4 regions of the Arthrobacter sp. TE12231 genome follow, and region 1 is predicted to be linked to each of the others. Evidence: riboswitches for the same ligand, from Rfam matches in the RefSeq annotation. Region 1 holds a riboswitch; each other region holds the start of a gene.

Region 1 (5,546 bases):
GACCGGAGGGAGAACGTCCGTGAATCCTGAAACAGTGATCGACGCCGTCTCTGCCGTGTTTATGGTGGTCGGCGCCCTGATGTCCCTCGGCGCGGCCGTCGGACTGCTGCGGTTCCCGGACCTCATGAGCAGGATGCACGCCGCCACCAAACCGCAGGTCCTGGGGCTCTTCCTGCTCCTGGCCGCCCTTGGCCTGCAGATGCGCACCTGGTGGGTGTGGCCCGTCCTGGTGGTGGCGTGGCTCTTCCAACTGCTGACCGTCCCAGTTTCAGCCCACATGGTGGGGCGGGCCGGCTACCGCACCAAGCACCTTCACCCGGAACTGCTGAGCGCCGACGAACTTGAGGCCGTCGTTCAGAAGGCCGCCCGGCAGGCGGCTGCCCGCCATGGAACGGACGACGACGCCGACCGTTGAGGGTGGACCGATACGAAAATAGTGGCGGCCGCGCGGCTGCTTGCGTGCCAGAATCCTCACATGACCAAGGAACGCAGTGAACTGAAGAGCATCGGATACGAGATCTTCATCGGTATCCTTTCGATCCTGTCGATCGTGAATCTCTTGCTCTTGTATGCCGTGCAGGAGAAGTCGCTCGACACCGTACTCACCGTGATGAACTCCGTTTTCAGCGCGATCTTCGTCGCCGACTTCCTTTACCGGATCTTCACCGCGCCATCGGCGGGCGCCTATTTCTTCAAGCACTTCGGCTGGGCCGACCTCTTGGCGAGCGTGCCTGTGGCGCAATTCAAGATCCTGCGCATCTTCCGGCTGATCCGGGTGTACCGCCTGCTCCGCGATGTCGGCATCCGCACGATCGGCCGCGCGCTGAGCAAAGATCGGGCCGGCAGTTCCCTGTACATACTGCTGCTCATGGGCATATTGGTGCTGGAATTCGGAAGCCTCTCGGTGCTCCGCGTCGAGCAGGGCGCCCCGGGGGCCAATATCAGGACCGCTTCGGACGCCCTCTGGTACACGATCGTCACGATCTCGACAGTCGGATACGGAGACCAATATCCGGTCACGGATGCGGGCCGTATTATCGGGGCAGGCATCATTGTCATCGGTGTCGGCATCTTCGGTACGTTCACCGGTTACCTTGCCAACTTCTTCCTGTCGCCCAAGAAGAAGGAACCCGCGCCGCTAGTCGATGCGGCCGACACGGGTACGGTCGAAGGACTCCGCCTGCGCCTCGAAGAGTCCGAAGCCAAGCTCACCGAGATCAGGAAGCTGCTCGTCGAGCCAAGCTAGTCAACGTCCTTGAAATGCCCTCGTTAGACGACGTCCTGGGTCTTGGCGAAGCGGGTGATCGCGCGCTGGGTGCCGCGGTTGGCGAGCACCTGGATGACGGTGCTGACCGCGGCCGAGATCAGCGCGAACGCCAATGCGTGGTGCAGCGTGGTGGGGACGTCGTCGTTGTCCGTGGGCGGCTTGCTGCCCGTGGACTTCTCCCAGACGGTGTCAACGAGCTTGGCGCCGGCGTAACCGGCCAGGAGGCTGACGCCGGTGCCGAGCAGCTTGATGAAGAGGTTCATTCTTCGTAACTCCTTAAGGGAGGAAACAGGGCTGCCCCTAGCCTAGCGTTCCTTGCCCGGGCATCCAGACAGGGCCAACGCCCCTGTATTGCCTCGCCCGCCGGACGTACTTTTGAGCATGGAACAGCCCCGGACCCGCCCGCTCGGCCATGCCCGGGGCGCCGCGGCGGACAGTCAGAGCTGGCGGCAACTCTACTTCTGGGCCGGAATCTCCGCCGTCGCGTTCGTGGCGTTGTTGATCGTGGCAGTGGTTCTGGACGCCATTGCCCCGCCACCGATCCACGGCGGTGCCGAAACCCTCGAGTTCATCGCCGGGCACACGGCGGTCTACGTCGCCGAACAACTCCTGTGGACCGTGCCCAACATTCTTCCGGTTCTGGTATTCGTGACCCTCTTCGTGGCACTCGCCCCGCTGAACAAGAGCCTGGCCCTCATGGCCACGGTGATCGGCGCCCTGCCGTGGGCGCTGTTCCTGGCCGTTCCGGTCACGAGCCGCGGATCGATGATCCTGGTCAATCTCAGTGACAGCTACGCGAACGCGATCGGCACCGCCGGGGCCGATGCCCGGCTCCGCTATGCCGCCGCGGCGGAGGCGCTGATCGCCGAGAACAACACGCCTGCCGCCGTCGGCGTCCTGTCCGCGCTCGGCATCCTGCTGATGTCGCTGACCATGCTCAAGGGCGTGCTGCCCCGTGCGGTGGCCTGGCTCGGCGTGGCCGCGGGCGCGGTTGGCGTGGTGGCGGAGGTACTCCGGTTCGCCGTTCCGGAGGTCTACCTGGTGTACGGCATCCTGATGTGGGCCTGGTTCACGGCGGTGGGGATTGCGCTGATCCGGCTGTCCCGGAGGACGCCGCGCGCGGACGGCGCCGCCGCCTAAGCTCCCGGCGTGAGGACCGTCCGTAAAGCCTCGACCACGAGGTCGTGGTCTGCCTTCTGCGGCAGCCCGGAGACAGTCACGACGGCTACGGCACCGGTGCCGCGCACGTAGATGGGGAACGCTCCGCCGTGGGCGGCGAACTCCATCTGATCGAACCAGGCGTTGTCCTCGATCCTTCCGCCGGCAGCGCGGGCCCGGAGGCCCACCAGCAGGGACGGGACCTCGTAGCGCTGGGCCGTGCGCTTCTTGGCGTTGATCCAGCGTTCGTTGTCCGGAGTGGCGCCGTCCAGCGCCGCGTGGAAGAGCACCTGCTCGCCCTTGGTGATGTCGACGGCGATGGGCAGCGAGCGTTGCCTGCCCAGTTCGACCAGGAGCAGCCCGAGGTCCAGGGCATCGTCCTTGCTGAACGATGCGAACTGGAGCGCATCCATTTCGGCCAGCACGCGGCCAATGAGCGCCGCCAGGGAACCGTGCGGTTGCGGCTCGCTCGAGTCCGGGTCGTACTCGGCGGAGGGATCTGGCGTGGCCGGTGTGTGCGTCAAAATGGTCCAGCTTTCCGGTGGGCGACAAGGCCGCCCGCTCGCGGGTCCGGGGGCCGACACGTCGACTCTACCAAGCGGCTCTTCCCGGCCGCGGGGTGCGCCTGGGGCAGGCCGCGGATTGTGACAGCACTCCACTGATAACCCGGGCCGTTCGGGTGTAAACTGAGCCAGCCCACAAGGGCGAAATAATTACGACAGGGGAGCGCCGCCGTCGGGCATCGCCGGAAGAGTCCGGGGAAACCAGTGGTGGGCGCTGAGAGTGCGGACAGCCGCAGACCCTCGAACCTGATCCGGTTAGTACCGGCGCAAGGGAGTCGAGTTCTCAGGGTGCGCGGAGGGCGGCGGAAGCCGAGGCCGGCCGGAGCACCCTCCCCTCCTGTTCCTCAGGAGGACGACATGACAGATATTTCAGCACAGCATGGTTCCAGCAGCCGTTCATCGGCCCGGCGCACCTACAACTGGCGTGTGGTGGACATTGTGGTTGCCGCCTTGATCGCCGTCGCCGGGGGCGTCATCTTCTGGGCCTGGGATCAGGGCGCGAACCTGATTTCCACCCCGGTCAACACGATCTACCCGCCGCTCAGCGGACTCTACGCCGGCGGATGGATGATCCCGGCAGTGCTCGGCATGCTCATCATCCGCAAGCCCGGGGCAGCCCTCTTCTGCGAGACGGTGGCGGCCACGGGCGAGCTGATCATGGGCTCGCAGTACGGCACCACGGTCCTGATCTCCGGAGTCCTGCAGGGCCTCGGCGCGGAACTGGTGTTCGCGGCCTTCCTCTACAAGAAGTTCAACCTCCCGGTGTCCCTCCTGGCCGGAGCCGGCGCGGGCCTCTTCTGCGGCCTGAACGACTCCTTCCTGCCGTGGGGCTGGAACATTGCCTACGAAGCCGGCGACAAGCTCGCCTACATCGTCTTCACCACCATCTCCGGCGCCGTGATTGCCGGCGGACTGTCCTGGCTCGCCACCCGCGGCCTGGCCAAGACCGGCGTGCTGGGCTCCTTTGCCTCCCGCAAGGCCGCCACGGAGCCTGTCTTCTCCTGAACCACGTTCCTGCACCCACTCCGGAACGGCCCTCTTGGAATTGCACAGGCGACTCATGACATCTTCACCAGGCGTACGCCCGGCCGCCGTCACAGCCCGCGGCTGGGGCTGGCGGCACGCCGGAAGGCTCCGGCCTGCGGTCAGCGGACTTGACCTGGACATCCGGCCGGGGGAGCGCGTGCTCCTGCTGGGCCCGTCCGGCGCCGGCAAATCAACCCTGCTCCACGCCCTGGCGGGTGTGCTCGGGGACGGCGCGGTGGGGGAGGCTGGCGACGCCAAAGAATCCGACGAGACCGGCAGCCTGCTGATCGATGGCGCTGCGCCCCGTGCACAGCGCGGCCGCGCCGGGCTCGTGCAGCAGGACCCGGAAACCCAGGTGGTGCTCTCGCGCCTCGGCGACGACGTCGCCTTCGGCGCCGAAAACCTCTCTGTCCCGGCCGGGGAGATCTGGCCGCGGGTCCGCGAGGCGCTCGACGACGTCGGGCTGGGCAGGCTGCCGCTGGACCACCCGACGTCGGCGCTGTCGGGCGGCCAAAAGCAGCGCCTGGCGCTCGCCGGGATCCTCGCGATGCGGCCGGGGTTGCTGCTGCTCGACGAGCCCACCGCCAACCTGGATCCCGCCGGCGTCCTGGAAGTCCGCGACGCCGTTGGCCGCTGCCTGGACAAGACCGGCGCCACCCTGGTGGTGGTGGAGCACCGGGTGGCGGTCTGGAAGGACCTCGTGGACCGGATCGTGGTGCTGCAGCCCGGGTCCGCCACGGACTCCGCGGTCCTGATTGACGGGCCGCCGGACCAGGTCCTGGCCGAGGCGCGGGACATGCTCATCGGTGCGGGCGTCTGGGTGCCCGGCTACGTGCCCGCAACACGTTCCCGGACCGCCCCGGCCTCCGGGCAGCTCCTGCTCTCGTCGGACGCCCTCGCGGTCTCCCGCGAGCGGCCGCGGCGGGCCGGACTGCGCCAGGGTTTCCGCACGATTGCGCCGCGCCCCGTGCAATCCGGGGTCATGGCCCGGGTCCGTGCCGGAGAGGCCTTGACCATCACCGGGCAGAACGGTTCGGGCAAGTCGACCCTGGCACTGACGCTCGCCGGCCTCCTGCGCCCCGTGGCGGGGACGGTCTCCGCCACGACGGAACTCAGTGGTTGCGCCATCGGTCGCGTAGGTGATGGCGCCGGGACCGACCCGTACCGGTGGAAAGCCCAGCAGCTGATCGCCAGGATCGGGACCGTGTTCCAGGAACCCGAGCACCAGTTTGTCACCGGCAGGGTCCACGACGAACTTATGTTCGGGCCCCGCCACCTCGGCTACGGCGAGGACCGTGTGGACGAGCTCCTGGAGCGGCTGCGGCTGACGGAGCTCGTGGACGCCAACCCCTACACGCTCTCGGGCGGCGAGAAACGGCGCCTCTCGGTGGCCACCGTGCTGGCTGCGCACCCGCAGGTACTGGTCCTGGACGAGCCCACGTTCGGCCAGGACGCCAACACCTGGGCCGAGCTTGCCTCGTTCCTCTCTGAACTTCTCGACGCCGGCACCGCCGTGGTCTCCGTGACGCACG
Region 2 (5,546 bases), 1.4 Mb from region 1:
TGAACAGTGTGCATGTCCAGCGGGGAGCTGTGAACGCTGGACATGTTCACCGAAAAGCACTCCCTTAGCGCACGGCGACGCGGATGCGGTTGCGCCACGGGTCCTCGAAGCGCAGTTCGGCGCCGGTGTGGTGCGAGTCGACGCCGGCCACCTTGAGGCGGTCAGCCAGGGAACCGACGTCGTCACCCGAGGGCACTTCGATGAGCACCTCGCCCAGGCCCAGGGTGTCGCGTCGGGGGCCGGCGCCGCGGCTGTTCCAGACGTTCATGGCCATGTGGTGGTGGTAGCCGCCGGCCGAGACGAACAGGGCCTGGCCATGCCAGCCCGCGGTCTTTTCGAAGCCCAGGGTGCCGACATAGAACTCATGCGCAGTGTGGACGTCGCCAACCTGCAGGTGCACGTGCCCGACGCCGGCGGCCGCCTCGCGCTGGCCGCTCAGGGACTCTTCGGTCAGGTGCTGCTGCAAGTAGCGCTGCGGCGGCAGGGCCAGGCTGTCCATGACGACGTTCTTGCCTTCCCAGGACCAGTCCTGCCGCGGCCGGTCCCAGTACAGCTCGATGCCGTTGCCTTCGGGGTCGTTGAAGTAGAAGGCCTCGCTGACGAGGTGGTCCGCGCTGCCGGTGAAGGACTGGGGCTCGTACTGGGCCGCGCTGGCAACGGTGGCCGCCAGGGAATGTTGGTCCTCGAAGAGGAGGGCGGTGTGGAAGAGCCCGGCTTCGCCGCGGGAGGGCAGATTCAAGCCCGGGGCGGGCGCCAGGTGGACCAGGGGCTTCTGCTGGCGGCCAAGGTAGAGTCCGCCGTCCTGTTCGGCCACGATGTCCAGGCCGAGGGCGCGCTGGTAGTAGTCGGTCATGAGCTTCATGTCGCCAACCTTGAGCATCACGGTGCCCATGGTGAGTGCGGCAGGAAGGAGATCCTGGGTGCTGGCTTCTGCGGTCATTGAAACTCTCCGGGGGTTCAGTGGCCACCGGGCTTTCGGTGACCTTGCATAGTATTAAATTACTTGAAGCTTCAATTTATTCCTAACGGGTGGGCCGACCCCGCAGGACAACGTGCTTCAGTCCGGCCAGGGTCCCGAGGTCCTGCCGGGGGTCCTTCGCGCACACCAGTACGTCGGCGCTGGCCCCTTCAGTGATGCCGTCCGCGCCGAGCCAGGTCCGCGCGGACCAGCTGGCCGCGCCGAGGGCAGCCGCGGCGGGCAGCCCGGCGGCGTGCAGGGCCCGGATCTCGTCCACGATCCGGCCGTGCCTGATCACGCTGCCGGCATCGGTGCCGGCATAGATGGCCACCCCGGCCTCGTGGGCTTCCAGGATCCGCTCCGCCCGCCGCTCCCACAGCGAGCGCATGTGCGCGGCGTAGCGGGGGAACTTGGCTTCCGCCTGGGCGGCGATGTCCGGGAATGTGGCGATGTTGATCAGGGTCGGGACGATCGGCACGCCCTGCTCCACGAAGCGCGGCAGGTGCCGCGGCAGCAGCCCGGTGCCGTGCTCGATGCAGTCGATCCCGGCGTCGAGCATGTCATCCAGGGTGTCCTCGGCGAAGCAGTGGGCGGTGACGCGGGCCCCTTCATCGTGCGCGGCCTGGACGGCGTCCTTGAGGCTTCCAGCGGGAAAACTGGCGGCGAGGTCGCCGGCGTCGCGGTCGATCCAGTCCCCCACGAGCTTGACCCAGCCGTCGCCGGCACGGGCCTGCTTCCGCACGGCCTCGACCAGGCCGTCCGGTTCCACCTCGACGGCGAAGCCGCGCAGGTAGCGCCGGGTGCGGGCGATGTGCCGGCCGGCGCGGATGATCCGCGGAAGGTCCGTGCGCTGCTGGAGCCAACGGGTGTCGTGGACGGCGCCGGCATCGCGGACCAGGAGCGTCCCGGCGTCGCGGTCCGTGACGGCCTGGGTCTCCGCGGTGTCCTCGGCAACGTCTCCGCCCGGGCCGAGGCCGATGTGGCAGTGTGCGTCCACCAGCCCGGGAATGACCCAGCCATCCAGCACGCGCTCCGGCGCGGCGGCGGGCCGGAGGAACGTGAGCCGGCCGTCGACGGACCAGAGGCCGGGGCGTACCGTGTCCGGCCCGGCAAGGACGGGGCCGCTGAATTCGATGATGCCGGTCATGGCATCAAGGGTAGTCCCCATGTCGCTGCGTCGGCCGCGTCACACTGGACAGCCGTCCGGCGGCGCGTGGTAGCTTCATCTACGACCACACGGGTGCCCCTGCAGGGGCTGAGATCGGGCTGACGCGGCCTGCGACCGTTGAACCTGTCCGGGTAATGCCGGCGAAGGAAGTGAGTATTTTCCGTGAATACGCAAATTGCACAGCACAGCCCTATCCAAAACCAGTCCGGCCAAAACCTGCCTGCCGACTCTGAGGCGGGCGCGACGCAGTCATTGAAGTCCCACTCGCTGGCCTTCACGACGGACCCGGAGCACGGCATCCGCGTCCCGGTGACCGAGATCGCGCTGGAACCCTCGCCGGGCGGCGTCGAGAACCCTCCATTCCGGGTCTACCGCACGGCCGGGCCGGGCAGCGATCCGGTGGTGGGGCTGGCCCCGTTCCGCAGCGGCTGGATCGCCGGGCGGGGTGACACGGAGCCGTACCGCGGCCGGGAACGCAACCTGCTCGACGACGGCAGGTCCGCGGTGCGCCGCGGTGCCGCCTCCGCGGAATGGCGGGGCGCCCCGCCAGAGCCCCGCCGCGCCGTCGAGGGCCGGACGGTCACCCAAATGCATTACGCGCGGCAGGGCATCGTGACACCGGAGATGCGGTTCGTTGCGCTGCGCGAGAACTGCGATGTGGAGCTGGTCCGCAGCGAGGTGGCAGCGGGCCGGGCCATTATTCCCAGCAACATCAACCACCCGGAGTCCGAGCCGATGATCATCGGCAAGGGGTTCCTGGTGAAAATCAACGCCAACATCGGCAATTCCGCGGTGACCAGCTCCATCGCCGAGGAGGTGGACAAACTTCAGTGGGCCACCCAGTGGGGTGCGGATACGGTGATGGACCTCTCCACCGGGGACGATATCCACACCACGCGCGAATGGATCATCCGCAACTCCCCCGTCCCGATCGGAACGGTCCCGATCTACCAGGCGCTGGAGAAGGTCAACGGCGAGGCCAACGCCCTGACCTGGGAGATCTTCCGGGACACCGTGATCGAACAGTGCGAGCAGGGTGTGGACTACATGACCATCCATGCCGGGGTGCTGCTGCGCTACGTCCCCCTGACGGCCAACCGGGTCACCGGGATCGTGTCCCGCGGCGGTTCCATCATGGCCGGCTGGTGCCTGGCGCACCATCAGGAGAACTTCCTTTACACCCACTTCGACGAGCTCTGCGAAATCTTCGCCCAGTACGACGTCGCGTTCTCCCTCGGCGACGGGTTGCGGCCCGGCGCGACGGCGGACGCCAACGACGCCGCGCAGTTCGCCGAACTCGACACGCTGGCCGAACTCACCCAGCGGGCCTGGGAGTTCGATGTGCAGGTCATGGTGGAGGGCCCGGGACACGTGCCGTTCCATCTCGTCCGGGAAAATGTGGAGCGCCAGCAGGAGCTCTGCAAGGGTGCCCCGTTCTACACGCTGGGGCCCCTGGTTACGGACATCGCACCGGGCTATGACCACATCACCTCGGCGATCGGCGCCACGGAGATTGCCCGTTATGGCACCGCGATGCTCTGCTACGTGACGCCCAAGGAACACCTGGGGCTGCCGAACAAGGACGATGTGAAGACCGGAGTGATCACGTACAAGATCGCCGCCCACGCCGCCGACCTCGCCAAGGGCCACCCCGGAGCGCACGAACGCGACGATGCCCTGTCCAAGGCGCGGTTTGAGTTCCGCTGGCGGGACCAGTTCGCGCTGTCCCTGGATCCGGTGACCGCCGAGGCCTTCCACGATGAGACGCTCCCCGCGGAGCCGGCCAAGACGGCGCACTTCTGCTCGATGTGCGGGCCCAAGTTCTGCTCCATGCGGATCAGCCAGGACATCCGGGACGAATATGGTTCCGCCGACTCGCAGGCGGCACTGGCGCAGATGGCCGCCGGGATGCGGGAGAAGAGCAACGAATTCCTGGCAGCGGGCGGCAAGGTCTACCTGCCCAAGCCGACCGTGGGAGCACAGGTCTCGGCCTAGCCAGCGGTCCAGGACGCCTGCCCTGCTGGGCGGGCGCCCCGGACAGCCATGGGGATTGCCCCCTGATGAGGCACTAGCGGGATGCGACAGAAGGCGTTCCGACCGCGCGACGCGTCGCTCTCAGGACGTCGCCGTCGTTGCCGGCGTCCGTGCCGGATTCGGCGTCGGCGTCCGTGCCGGATTGGCGGCGATGTTCCTGTAGAGCTCGGAGTTGAGCGTCGTGTGGCCGTGGTCGTCGGTGACGTAGACCTCGAAGGTGAAGATGCTTGCGTCGTGGTCGAGCGCGAACTCGATCGTGGGGTTCGTTACGGAAATCGTCCCTTCCGAGATGATTCGGCCATACTTCTGCTCCGGGGGACTGAGGTCTGTGCCGCGCTGCGCGGGGTCGCGGATGAAGTATCGGACCGTGTACGGCGCGGACGGCAGTGACCGCAGGGTCGGGAAGAAGCTGAAGTCTCTTGTGCCGGGCTTGAACTGCTCCGCACGCCACTGGTAGGCGGTTACGGCGGGCGTGAGGGCGTCGTCGAGGTCGCGGATGCCAGTGCGGTTCGTTTGGGCGTCGAAGCTGCGGTCATGCCCGCCGAAGGCTTTGGCGACCGGTCCGAGACCGAAGCCGAGGGCCAGGCCGAGCCCAATCGAGACCATCGGGATGAGGATTGCCGCCACGCGTGCCCGGCGCAGCAGACCCGTCCTCACCGACTGTCGGTGCATCGAGAGCGTGTGCGGCACAGCGCCTGTGATCACAGTTCTCGAGTACGGGCTGCCGCCCGCACGAGCCCATGCCTCGATGTGCGCGGCGCGCGGCGGCAAGGGGGCTTCCGCGCCCCCAACGTTGTTCCAGTAGGCCAGAAATGGCAGCGGCAAGTCCCGGAGCCGGCCATACGGGTCCCTAAAGGTGAAGGTCGGGACCATCCGGTACTGGACGCCCCCGCGGCCGGCGTACCGGTGGGGATAGGGGTGAAAGTCTTCAAGCTGCGTGCGATCGACCCTGGCCCGGGCGAGGAACGCCTTCGTCACGATCGCCGCGTCCGGCGTGAGCGTGACCCACTCGCCGGCGTACCACAGCAGGACGGCGCCGAAGACCGCGGAAATGATTGCCCCCGCCATGATGAGCGCCTCCGCCCAGGCCGCGATGATCGTGCTGTCGCGCTCGTTGACCAGGATCGAGCCGGCGACCGCCGCGACTGCGACCGCCAGCAGGCCCGCACCGAGGGCCGCGCCAGCCCAGCCCGGCATTCGCAGCGCACGAATGCGGGTCGGCAAATCGTCCTCCCGGAAGTGATCCCCTGAACTTGGAACGAACATCGCTACCCCCATCCCGGCTCCCCCGTCGCCGAGTGTAGTGCCCCGACACCGTTGGCGACAATGAATGCGCAGGTCAGGGTGGGGATGAGGGCGTACCCCTTCACGGCTTGGTGTTGCTCA
Region 3 (5,546 bases), 950 kb from region 1:
CGAGGACACCACCCGGACCCGGACCTGGGTGCCCGGTTCGAGCTCGCCGGGGCACCTTGCGGTCACCGCGGGCTCGGCGATCTGCACGATTCCGGACGGGCCGTTCCCGTTACCGTTGGACTTGCCGCCGTTCCCGTTGGTGCCGCTGCCGCTGGCGCTCTTTGCCGGTCTGGAGCCGGAGATCACGACGGCGTCGAACTCCTGGCCGACGTGGTTGACGAGCAGCGCTGCTTCCACGGTGTCCAGTGCGAGCCGCTCCAGTCGTGCGGCCAGCTGGTCCGAGGTGGCCATGATGGCCGGGAGGGACGGCAGGGCTTCCCGGGCCCAGGACGGAACCTCGGTGCCGTTGCTCAAGGCCTCGCAGATCACCAGCACGAAACGGTCGATCAGCCGCCGCAGCGGCGCGGTGGAGTGGGCGTAGGCCGCGCCGATGGCGGACTGCACGGCGGCCTGCGGCACTGTGCCGTCGAAGGGCGTGTAGCCGGCCCCGCGGAAGAGCATGCCGGCCGAGTGCACGATGGCCAGCTGGCGGGGATCCGTGGGGTCGAGGGTCCGCAGGTACTCGCCGTAGGGCGTTTCGCCGTCCCAGGGCTTGCCGAGAGCGTGAGTCTGGCGGTGGAAGTGCCGCAGCGACGCCTCGTCCGGGGCTGGCATGGTGCGCAGGATGCCGACCTTGCCCTGGAGCATCAGCCCGGCCGCCGCCATCCCGGTCATGAGGGAAATCTGGGCGTTCCAGTCCTCCACCGGAAGCGGCGGGGCCGCCACGATCCGGTAGCCGCCGTCGGGCAGTTGTTGGATCTCCTGTTCCGGCATGTTCAGGCTCGCGCCGCCGCGGAGGCGTTCCAGCTCCACGCGCTTGGTGCCCACCTCCTTCAGCAGCTGCAGCAGGGGCGTTGCGGTGCCGGCGTCGAGCTCGGCCTGGACACCCTTGTAGCTGAGCTTCGCGCGGCTGCGGACCTGGGCCCGGCGCACCAGCACCGAGGTCACCTCCGCCGCGGCGTCGAGTTCGAACTCCCAGACGAATGCCGCGCACAGCTGCCCGGCGAGCAGGCTACCGGCAGCCTCGCTGATGACCTCCGGATGCAGCGGGATCCGCCCGTCCGGGGTGTAGAAGGTCTGGCCGCGGCGGCGGGTCTCGGCGTCGAGCGCCCCGCCCGGCGCGACGAAGGACGGGACATCGGCGATGGCGTAAAGCACGTTGTAGCCCTCGCCGTTGCGCTCGATATACAGCGCCTGGTCGAGGTCGGTGGAGGACGCCGGATCGATCGTCACGAACTCGACATGGGTGAAGTCCAGGTCCGGCAGCTTGTGCTCGGCCACCGCCGCCTGCGCGTCGCGCAGCACGTCCTCGGGGAACGGACCGGGCAGTTCCAGCGTGGTGCGCAACGCCTTGAGAGCCCCGGCAAGCTGGTTCTGCTGCTCGTGGATACTCGGGGTCAGGCGATGATGGGACACGAAAATCAGGTTAGCCCGATTTCCGCTATTAGTCTTGGATTATGAGCCCAATCCCGGACGATCCTGCCCGCTACAACAGCTTCCTCACGGATCTGCTGGGAGTCATGGCGTACGGCGAGCTTTCGGCCTTCGAACGGCTGTCCTCGGACGCCCGCTATTCACCCACGCTGCATGACCGTGCGGTGCTGGGCAGGATCGCGGTAGTCGAGTTCCAGCACTACGAACTCGTCCGGGCCCGGCTCGAGGCCATGGGCCTGGACACGGAGGCCGCCATGCTGCCGTTCCAGCCGTCCGTGGACCACTTCCATGAGCGCACACGCCCGGCGGACTGGTACGAATCCCTCATGAAGGCCTACGTGATCGACACCGTCTCCGCGGACTTCTACCGTGCCGTCGCCAGGCACGTCGACACCGCGACCCGGGAACTGATCGAGCAGATCCAGTCCGCCGAGGAGGCCACGGCCGTGCTGCAGGAGCGGCTCAAGGCGGCCCTGGCCGATGACCCCCGGCTGGCGTCGCGCCTGGCGCTGTGGGCCAGGCGCCTGCTGGGCGAGGCACTGACCCAAGCCCAGCGGGTCAGTCTCGAACACGCCTTCCTCGGCGGGCTCTCAGGCCTGGACGACGCCGGCGCCAGGGAACTGGTCAGGGCTCTGACGGCCGAACTCGCCACAAACCACTCGCGCCGGATGGCCGCGCTGGGACTGGCGGGGTAGCTCCGCCGCCGGGGCGGAAACCCGAACGGAACCTGTTCAGGAATCGGCGGCATCCAGCGCCGCCAGCAGTGCGCCGGCTGCGTGGGCCGGATCATCGGCGTCGGTGATTGCCCGGACCACGACGATCCGGCGGGCACCGGCGTCGACTACCTGCTCAACATTGCCGAGGTCGATGCCGCCGATCGCAAACCACGGCAACAAGCTTTCGACCCGGCCGTCGACCGTGCCGGCTCCCTCCCCATCCGCCCGGCCGGTCGCCTCGGCGGCGTAACGCACCAGGTCGAGGCCGACGGCGGCGCGTCCAGGCTTGGTGGGAGTGGCCCACACGGGTCCCACGCAGAAGTAGTCGAGTCCCTTGCGGCCGGGGGAGGACGCAATGGCGGCGTCCACCTGCTCCGGGCTGTGGGTGGACAATCCGACTATGGTTTTCTTGCCGAGGAGGCCGCGGGCGGCGTCGAGCGAAATATCCTTCTGCCCGATATGGAACACCGGAGCCCCGGACAAAGAGGCGATGTCCGCCCGGTCATTGACGGCCCAGAGCCGTCCGTGCCGCTGCGCTGCGGCGTGCAGGACCTCCAGGAGCTCCAGTTCCTCGGCCGCCTCAAGCGACTTGTCGCGCAGCTGGATGATGTCCACCCCGCCGGCGAATGCGGCGTCCACAAAGTCCTCGAAGTCGCCGCGGTCCTGCCGGGCGTCGGTGCACAAGTAGAGGCGGGCGGTGGTGTGGAGGGAGTCCTGGCTCATGACACCAGCCTAGTTCCTCTAAACTGGGCGCATACCGCGGGAGCCCGCAGCGGCCACGTCATCGCTGCACGGCTGAGAGGGCGTCAGAGCCGACCGCTTGACCTGATCCGGCTAGTACCGGCGTAGGGAAGGAATTTTTTATGGGCACAAGAACCAGCCGTGAAGCCGAAGCCGCAGATGACGCCGCCTACCGGGTTTGTGACACGGGCCCGGGTTCCGCAGAGGACCTCACCGCACAGGACACATCCGCACAGGACGTCGCTGTTGACGTTGCGGTGATCGGCGGCGGGGTGATCGGCCACGGCATCGCGTTCGAGGCCAGCCGTGCGGGCCGGTCCGTGGTGTTGATCGATGACGCGCCCGGCAGCGGGGCCAGCTGGGCCGCCGCCGGAATGCTGGCCCCCGTCAGCGAACTGCACTATCAGGAAGAACAGCTCCTGGAACTGATGCTCGAGTCCTCCCGGCTGTGGCCCGACTTCGTGGCCGGGATCGATGCCGGTGCCGGGATCGACGCCGATGCCAGTGCCGCCAGCGGCCCGGGATCCCGGGCAGGGTCCAGTACCGGCTACCTGACGACGCCGACCCTCGCCGTCGGTGCCGATGCGGCGGACCGGCGCGCGCTCGCGGACCTGAGGGAAGTCCAGCAGGACTCCGGCCTCACCGTGGAGCCCCTGACCGTGCGCGAGGCACGCAGCCGGGAACCTTTGCTCAGCCCCGGTATCTCGTGCGCATTCGATATCCCGGCCGACCACCAGGTGGACCCCCGCATGCTGATTGCCCGGCTCACCAGGCTGCTCGACGCGGAGGGCCGCTGCAGATTCGTCCGTCGGCGCGCGGCGGGGCTGCTGTGGGAGGACGGACGCATCGCCGGTGTCCGGCTCGCGGGCGGCGGTTCCGTGCGGGCCGCGGAAACCGTGGTCGCCAACGGGCTCGGCGCCCCCGACCTTGACGGGCTGCCCGCTGGACTGAAACTCCCGCTGCGGCCGGTCTACGGCGACATCCTTCGGCTCCGCGTGCCCGCGCACCTGCAACCACTGCTTACGGCCACCGTGCGTGGCATGGTGCGCGGGGTGCCGGTGTATATCGTCCCGCGGCAGGACGGCACTGTGGTGATCGGCGCCACCCAACGCGAAGACGGCCCGTCGGATCCGCACGCTGTTTCCGCCGGCGGCGTCTACCAGCTGCTCCGAGACGCTCAGCAGCTGGTGCCCGCTGTAGCCGAGCTGGAACTACTCGAAGCCACGGCGCGCGCCCGCCCCGGCACACCGGACAACGCCCCGATGCTGGGGCGCGTCTCGCGCCCGGAAGGCGGGGACGTCCCGGGCCTCATCATCGCCACGGGATTCTTCCGGCACGGCGTCCTGCTGACCCCGGCAGCCGCCGTCGTCTGTCGTCAGCTCATGGACGGTATGCCGGACCCGCGCTGGGCCGGGTTCCGCCCCGACCGTTTCTCCCGCACCCCGGATGCGTCCGGGGACAGCCCCAACAAGGAAGCAGCATGAACATCAGACTGAACGGAACGGAGCAGAGCGTCGCCGACGGCGCCTCCGTCAGCACACTCGTCAGCCAGCTCACGGGCCGGAGCATCGGCCCCGACGGCCGGGCTGCCGACGGGCAGAAGCTCGGTGTCGCGGTGGCCCGCAACGCTGAAGTGGTGCCCCGCAGCCAGTGGCACGCCACCGCGCTCGCCGACGGCGACGACGTCGAACTTGTTACGGCAGTCCAGGGAGGATGACCAGCATGAACGAAACGACTCTTGCAGGATCGCCGGCCCGGCCGGCTGCCGGGGCCCTCGCCGATCCGTTCGTGGTGGACGGCGTGACGCTCGGATCCCGGCTTATCATGGGCACCGGCGGTGCGCCGAGCCTGGACGGGCTGGGCGCGGCGCTTTTGGCTTCCGGGACGGAATTGACCACCGTGGCGATGCGCCGCTATTCACCGGCGGAAACGGGATCGCTGTTCCAGCTGCTCGTGGACCACAACATCCGAGTGCTGCCGAACACAGCCGGTTGCTTCACCGCCAAGGACGCCGTACTCACCGCCGAACTGGCCCGCGAGGCCCTGGAGACGGACTGGGTCAAGCTCGAAGTCATTGCCGACGAGCACACCCTGCTGCCGGACGCGGTCGAGCTCGTGGACGCAACTGAGCAGCTGGTGGCCCGCGGCTTCAAGGTCTTCGCGTACACCAACGATGACCCCGTGCTGGCCCTGCGGCTCGAAAACCTCGGGGCGACGGCGGTGATGCCGCTGGGTGCCCCGATCGGGACCGGCCTGGGCATCCTGAACCCGCACAACATCGAGCTGATCGTCTCGCGGGCGTCCGTGCCCGTGGTGCTCGATGCCGGAATCGGCACGGCCTCGGACGCGGCCCTGGCGATGGAACTTGGCTGCGACGCCGTGCTGCTGGCCACGGCCGTGACCCGTGCCCAGAATCCCGCGCTCATGGGGGAGGCCTTCAAACACGCCGTCATCGCCGGCAGGCTGGCGAAAGCGGCCGGCAGGATCCCGCGGCGCGAACACGCGCTGGCGTCCTCGGCGATGGAAGGCCGGGCCGAGTTCCTGTAACGTCTGCGTTCCTCTGAAAGGCCGGTGAGGCTGGCAGGTCTGACCTGGTTCCGCCAGCAGGACCGCTTC
Region 4 (5,546 bases), 1.5 Mb from region 1:
AACGGCCGGTCGCGGGTCATGGTGGGAAGGGGCCGGTCCGCGGGGGCCGGTCCGGAGCCCGGTTGGTGCGCGGTCGCGTCACCGGCAGTGCTGGAGATGCTGGGCATGGAATATGAGTCCTTTTGATCGGGTGCTTCTGGCCCCGATTGTAACGCCGCGGGCTGGATGGCGCCGGGAAACGCCCCTGTCTGTCCCGTCGCGGCCCGCAGCCGGGGCACTTCCGGCCTTGCCTACGCCAGCTTTGACGGCTCTTGTGAGACAATGATCGTGGCTGGAACCCGATCCACATCCGGATTCCGGTCCGGCGATTTTGTTTCAAGACCGCCAATGATGAGCAGGGAGCTGCGGATCCTCTGATTCCAGCTGTCCCGCAATGCCATTGGACGGCACCTGGTTGTGGCGTGTAGGTCAACGGGTTCCAAAACAATCTCGCCGGCCCTCCAGGGCTGCCGCACCCCACTGCCGGTGCGAACCTGAGGGTATCCAATTGACTTCTGTCAATGCCTGCGGGTGTTGACGCATATTTGCCCCAACGGGCGCCGAATGTGGCGGCGCATCAGGGGCAGGAGTGTCGCCACATATGGATAATGATCAGGTTGTAGCCGGTAACGAAGAACTAGTTGTTGCCGAGGAAAAGCAAGAAACAGCCGTAAATGCGGAAGCAGAGGCTCCGGTAGCGCCGAAGAGGGCCGTCCGGACCCGCCGCAAGGCACCCGTCGCGAAGGTCGACCCCGCGGCGGCCGCCGAAGCTGTGGCCGAAGCCGCGGCCCTGGCCGCAGCAACCGCCTCGGATGAGCCGCTCGCCGCCGCCGAACGGGCCGCAGCCCCCGAACCCAAGGCAAAAGCCCCCGCACGGCGCACCCGTGCCCGCAAGCCGGTTGCCGCACCGGAGCCCCTGCCGGCCTTCGCCGACGAACCCGAAGCCAACGCCGCCGCCGCGGAAGCTCCCGCCGAAACAGCACAATCAACAGAGTCCGCCGTTGCGGAAAAGCCGGTCCGGCGCCGCGCCAGCCGCGCCAAGGCCGCTCCGAAGGTCGACGAGGTCCCCGCAGTAGCTGCGGCGGAAGAAGAAACCGAAGAAGCAACCGAAGAAGCGGCCGCCGCACCCGCTGAAACACAGGCACAGGCTGCACAGCCCGTCACGGCAGACGAGCAGCCGGCTGAAAGCCCTGCCGCATCACTCTTCCTGGAACCGGGTGCCCTCACCTCCGTGATCTTCCAGGCCCCGGACCTCAGCACCGTGGTGCGTCCGGCCCCGGCGGCCGCAGCAGCGGAGCCCGAGGAAGAAGAAGGCGACGAGGACGAGGACGCCGGCAGCCGCCGTCGTCGCCGTAGCCGCGGCCGCCGCGGACGCACCCGCACCTCCGCCGAGTCCGAGATCGACGTTGAAGGCACCGAGGAAGAGGGCGAGGAGGGCCAGGAGGGGACGCTCGAGGACGGCGTGACCTCGCGCCGCCGGCGCCGCCGCCGTCGCGGTGACCAGGACCTGGAACTGACCGGCGGGGGAGACGACGATCCGCCCAACACCGTGACCCGCGTGCGCGCGCCGCGGGCCATCAGCGAAGCCCCGGTCAACAACCGCGTCACCTCGGTTAAGGGTTCCACCCGCCTCGAGGCCAAGAAGCAGCGCCGCCGCGAATCCCGCGACACCGGCCGCCGCCGCACCGTGATCACCGAAGCCGAGTTCCTGGCCCGCCGTGAATCCGTGGACCGGCAGATGATCGTCCGCCAGCGCGACGACAGAATCCAGATCGCCGTCCTGGAAGACGGCGTCCTGGCCGAGCACTTCGTCTCCAAGACCCAGCAGGACTCCCTGATCGGCAACGTCTACCTGGGCAAGGTCCAGAACGTGCTGCCCTCCATGGAAGCTGCCTTCGTGGACATCGGACGCGGCCGCAACGCCGTCCTGTACGCCGGCGAAGTGAACTGGGATGCAGTGAACCTCGAAGGCAAGCAGCGCCGGATCGAAAACGCGCTCAAGTCCGGCGACTCCGTCCTGGTCCAGGTCACCAAGGACCCGGTCGGCCACAAGGGCGCCCGGCTCACCAGCCAGATCTCGCTGCCCGGACGCTACCTGGTGTACGTGCCCGGCGGTTCCATGACCGGCATCTCCCGCAAGCTGCCCGACGTCGAACGCAACCGCCTCAAGCGGATCCTCAAGGACCGCCTGCCCGAGGACGCGGGCGTCATTGTCCGCACTGCGGCCGAAGGGGCGTCCGAGGAAGAGCTGACGCACGACATCAACCGGCTCCGCGCGCAATGGGAAGGCATCGAGAGCCAGTCGACCTCTACGAAGATCCTCGCCCCCGAGCTGCTCTACGGCGAACCCGACCTCACCATCAAGGTGGTCCGCGACGTCTTCAACGAGGACTTCTCCAAGCTGATCGTCTCCGGCGAGGAAGCTTGGGACACCATCGAGGCCTATGTGACCTACGTGGCGCCGGACCTCGTGGGCCGGCTCGAGAAGTGGACCAAGGACACGGACATCTTCGCTGCCTGGCGCATCGACGAGCAGATCCACAAGGCCCTGGACCGGAAGGTCTTCCTGCCCTCCGGCGGGTCCCTCGTGATCGACCGCACCGAGGCCATGACCGTGGTGGACGTCAACACCGGCAAGTTCACCGGCTCCGGCGGCAACCTCGAAGAAACCGTCACCAAGAACAACCTGGAAGCGGCCGAGGAAGTCGTCCGGCAGCTGCGGCTGCGCGACATCGGCGGCATCATCGTGATCGACTTCATCGACATGGTGCTCGAATCCAACCGAGACCTCGTGCTGCGCCGCATGGTGGAGTGCCTGGGCCGGGACCGCACCAAGCACCAGGTGGCGGAGGTGACCTCGCTGGGCCTCGTGCAGATGACCCGCAAGCGGATGGGCACCGGGCTGCTGGAAGTCTTCGGCGAACAGTGTGAAGCCTGCGCGGGCCGCGGCATCGTCACCCACGACGAACCCGTCGAGCACCGCCGGGCCAACACGGTCGCTGCCGAGCATTACGTCCCGCGCGCCGAGGCCCAGCCTGCCGCCCGCACCGAACGCAAGAGCCGTCGCCGCGGCCGGGGCCAGGGCCCGGAGTCCGCACCGGCCGCCGTCCACGCCGAGCCCACCGAGGCCGAGCGCCATGCCAAGGCTGAAGCCACCCGTGCCGCGCTGGCGAACATCGCCGCCGCGGCCCACGCCGCGCACCTGCACGACGGGGAAGCGGCTGCAGCCAGCGACGCCGGGGCCCGCCAGGCCGCCGTCGACGCCGTCACGAAGCTCGCCGCCACGGAAGAGGCAGCCGGCCGTCCCGCGGCTGTGCTGACGTTCGGCGGTGAGCAGGTGGCCCTGCCGTTCGTCGAGCACGCCGAGGGCACACCGGAGCCGTCCCTGACCCTGGACCTGCTGACCGAGGCCTTCGCCAACCTGGGCGAGGCTGAGGCCCAGGCCGGCAAGCAGGCGGCCGCCCAGGCCCAGCACGAGACTCAGGCCACGGCCGCATCCGAGCCGGCGCGCGTCGAGGCGCCGGCTTCACGGACAGCGGAAACCACGACGACGCGCGGCCGCCGCGGGCGCCGCAACCGGAGCGCCAGCCGCGCCCAGGGTGCAGCCAACGAGACCTCCGTGGAGCACCGCGAGGCAACACGGCCGGCCGCGGCCGGCTCGGTTCACGAGGCCAAGGCTCCCGCCGCGGCCAGGCCGGCCATCCCGGCCGGCAACGAGCCGATCATCCTCGGGGTCGGCGTGCCGGCATCGGAGCTGTAGTCCTCCACGGCTGATCCCTTCCGCCACCGGTCGGGCTGTTGTGTGGATTGCGGGTTCGGGCCGGAGCGGGCGTAACAATACGTCCGCTCCGGCCCGGGCCCGCTTCTCCGTTAACAGGCCAGCGCCGGGACAGCGGCTAGGCTTGACCACTGACACGGGGTGCCGCGCATCGGGCCGGCTGAGATCCAGACCCGTTGAACCTGTCCGGTTAGCACCGGCGAAGGGATGTCTGACTTGTCCGCAACAGTGAATCCGTCTGAATTTCTGCCCGACGCTTTTCTGCCTCCCAATTTTCTGCCCTCCGCGCCGTCTGCGCCGCTGCGCATTCCCCGGGTGCTGGCCATCGCCGGTTCGGACCCGTCCGGCGGCGCAGGGATCCAGGCGGACTTGAAGAGCATCGCGGCGAACGGCGGCTACGGCATGGCCGCCATCACGGCCCTGACGGCGCAAAACACCCAGGGCGTGCGCGCCGTCCACGTTCCTCCGGCAGAGTTCCTCACGGCGCAGCTGGACGCCATCAGCGACGACATCGGCATCGACGCCGTGAAAATCGGCATGCTGGGTGACGCCGCGGTGATCGACGCCGTCCGCACCTGGCTGGAAAAGGTGCGACCCGCCGTCGTGGTCCTGGACCCGGTAATGGTGGCCACCAGCGGCGACCGGCTCCTGAAGGAATCCGCCGAGGCGGCACTGCAGGCCCTCCTGCCCCTGGCGGACCTCATCACGCCGAATCTTGCCGAGCTGGCCATCCTGCTTAAGGAACCCGTCGCGGCAAACTGGGCGGAAGCCCTGGCGCAGGGCAAGCGCCTGGCCGCCCTCACCGGCACCACCGTCCTGGTCAAGGGCGGACACCTCCCCGGCGGGGATGGTGCCGGGGATAGTGCCGGGGACGGCTGCCCGGATGCGCTGGTCAACACCGTAGGGCTGCTGGGGCAGGAGACCGTGGTGGTGCCGGGGGAGCGGATCGCCACCCGCAACAGCCACGGCACCGGCTGCTCCCTGTCCTCGGCCATGGCCACGGTGCAGGCGCGGGTGGGGAACTGGGAAGCCGCACTGCGGGAGGTCAAGCCGTGGCTGCTGGGTGCGCTCCGCGAAGCCTCGGCCCTGGACGTCGGCACCGGCAACGGCCCGGTCCATCACTTCCATCACGTGCAGGACCGCACGAGCTCTCAGCACAGCCAGCACAGCCAGGGGCCGGCGGAGACCCCCGCGGAGGGCGAGTTCGCCGCGGCTCTGCGCGATGGCGCCGCGGCCGATCTCGACGCCATCTATGCCCTGGACTTCATCCGCGGACTCGCCGACGGCACCCTGCCCGAGCACGAGTTCGCCTACTACCTGGCCCAGGACGCCATTTACCTCAACGGCTACTCCCGGGTCCTGGCCCGCGCCGCCGCCCTCGCCCCCACCGAGGCCGAACAACTGTTCTGGGCCCGCTCGGCGCAGACCTGCCTTGAGGTCGAGTCCGAGCTCCACCGCTCCTGGCTCAGCACCCGCCCCGCGGCGGCCGGTCTGGGCCCGGTCACGAAGTCCTACGTGGACCACCTGCTGGCCGCCTCCGTCTCGGGCAGCTACGGCGTGCTCGTGGCGGCAGCCCTGCCGTGCTTCTGGCTCTACGCCGAAGTCGGGGCCACCCTGCACCGTGAATTCCTGGCCGGCGGCGCCCCCGCAGCGCACCCTTACGCCGACTGGCTGCGGACGTACGCCGATGAGGACTTTGCCGCCGCGACCCGGCAGGCGATTGCGTACACCGACGCGGCGGCCCGGCAGGCCTCCGCCGGCGAGCGGGAGGCCATGGCCTTGGCCTTCC

Evidence for each region. Region 1 has a riboswitch for thiamine pyrophosphate ahead of ACVWYS_RS00250 (ECF transporter S component). Riboswitches for the same ligand answer to the same signal wherever they lie in the genome.
Region 2: it holds a riboswitch for thiamine pyrophosphate, as region 1 does, so the genes downstream of both, thiC (phosphomethylpyrimidine synthase ThiC) here and ACVWYS_RS00250 (ECF transporter S component) in region 1, are expected to answer to the same signal.
Region 3: it holds a riboswitch for thiamine pyrophosphate, as region 1 does, so the genes downstream of both, thiO (glycine oxidase ThiO) here and ACVWYS_RS00250 (ECF transporter S component) in region 1, are expected to answer to the same signal.
Region 4: it holds a riboswitch for thiamine pyrophosphate, as region 1 does, so the genes downstream of both, ACVWYS_RS06895 (bifunctional hydroxymethylpyrimidine kinase/phosphomethylpyrimidine kinase) here and ACVWYS_RS00250 (ECF transporter S component) in region 1, are expected to answer to the same signal.

What each region holds. Positions count from the first base shown of each region.
Region 1 covers NZ_JBSSFS010000001.1:58,391-63,936, forward strand. Annotated here, with positions in the region: gene ACVWYS_RS00220 (monovalent cation/H+ antiporter complex subunit F) at 1-30, shown strand, start outside; gene mnhG (monovalent cation/H(+) antiporter subunit G) at 20-415, shown strand; gene ACVWYS_RS00230 (ion transporter) at 476-1,246, shown strand; gene ACVWYS_RS00235 (DUF4235 domain-containing protein) at 1,270-1,530, opposite strand; gene ACVWYS_RS00240 (DUF4386 family protein) at 1,649-2,407, shown strand; gene ACVWYS_RS00245 (heme-degrading domain-containing protein) at 2,404-2,949, opposite strand; TPP riboswitch at 3,136-3,279, shown strand; gene ACVWYS_RS00250 (ECF transporter S component) at 3,346-3,993, shown strand; gene ACVWYS_RS00255 (ABC transporter ATP-binding protein) at 4,049-5,546, shown strand, end outside.
Region 2 covers NZ_JBSSFS010000001.1:1,412,983-1,418,528, reverse strand. Annotated here, with positions in the region: gene ACVWYS_RS06395 (VOC family protein) at 65-940, opposite strand; gene ACVWYS_RS06390 (amidohydrolase family protein) at 1,023-2,105, opposite strand; TPP riboswitch at 2,185-2,292, shown strand; gene thiC (phosphomethylpyrimidine synthase ThiC) at 2,289-4,121, shown strand; gene ACVWYS_RS06380 (hypothetical protein) at 4,242-5,384, opposite strand.
Region 3 covers NZ_JBSSFS010000001.1:1,012,904-1,018,449, forward strand. Annotated here, with positions in the region: gene ACVWYS_RS04660 (RNB domain-containing ribonuclease) at 1-1,455, opposite strand, end outside; gene ACVWYS_RS04665 (ferritin-like fold-containing protein) at 1,497-2,168, shown strand; gene thiE (thiamine phosphate synthase) at 2,205-2,912, opposite strand; TPP riboswitch at 2,939-3,059, shown strand; gene thiO (glycine oxidase ThiO) at 3,053-4,414, shown strand; gene thiS (sulfur carrier protein ThiS) at 4,411-4,647, shown strand; gene ACVWYS_RS04685 (thiazole synthase) at 4,653-5,477, shown strand.
Region 4 covers NZ_JBSSFS010000001.1:1,511,333-1,516,878, forward strand. Annotated here, with positions in the region: gene ACVWYS_RS06885 (vitamin K epoxide reductase family protein) at 1-107, opposite strand, end outside; gene ACVWYS_RS06890 (Rne/Rng family ribonuclease) at 581-3,739, shown strand; TPP riboswitch at 3,885-3,982, shown strand; gene ACVWYS_RS06895 (bifunctional hydroxymethylpyrimidine kinase/phosphomethylpyrimidine kinase) at 3,965-5,546, shown strand, end outside.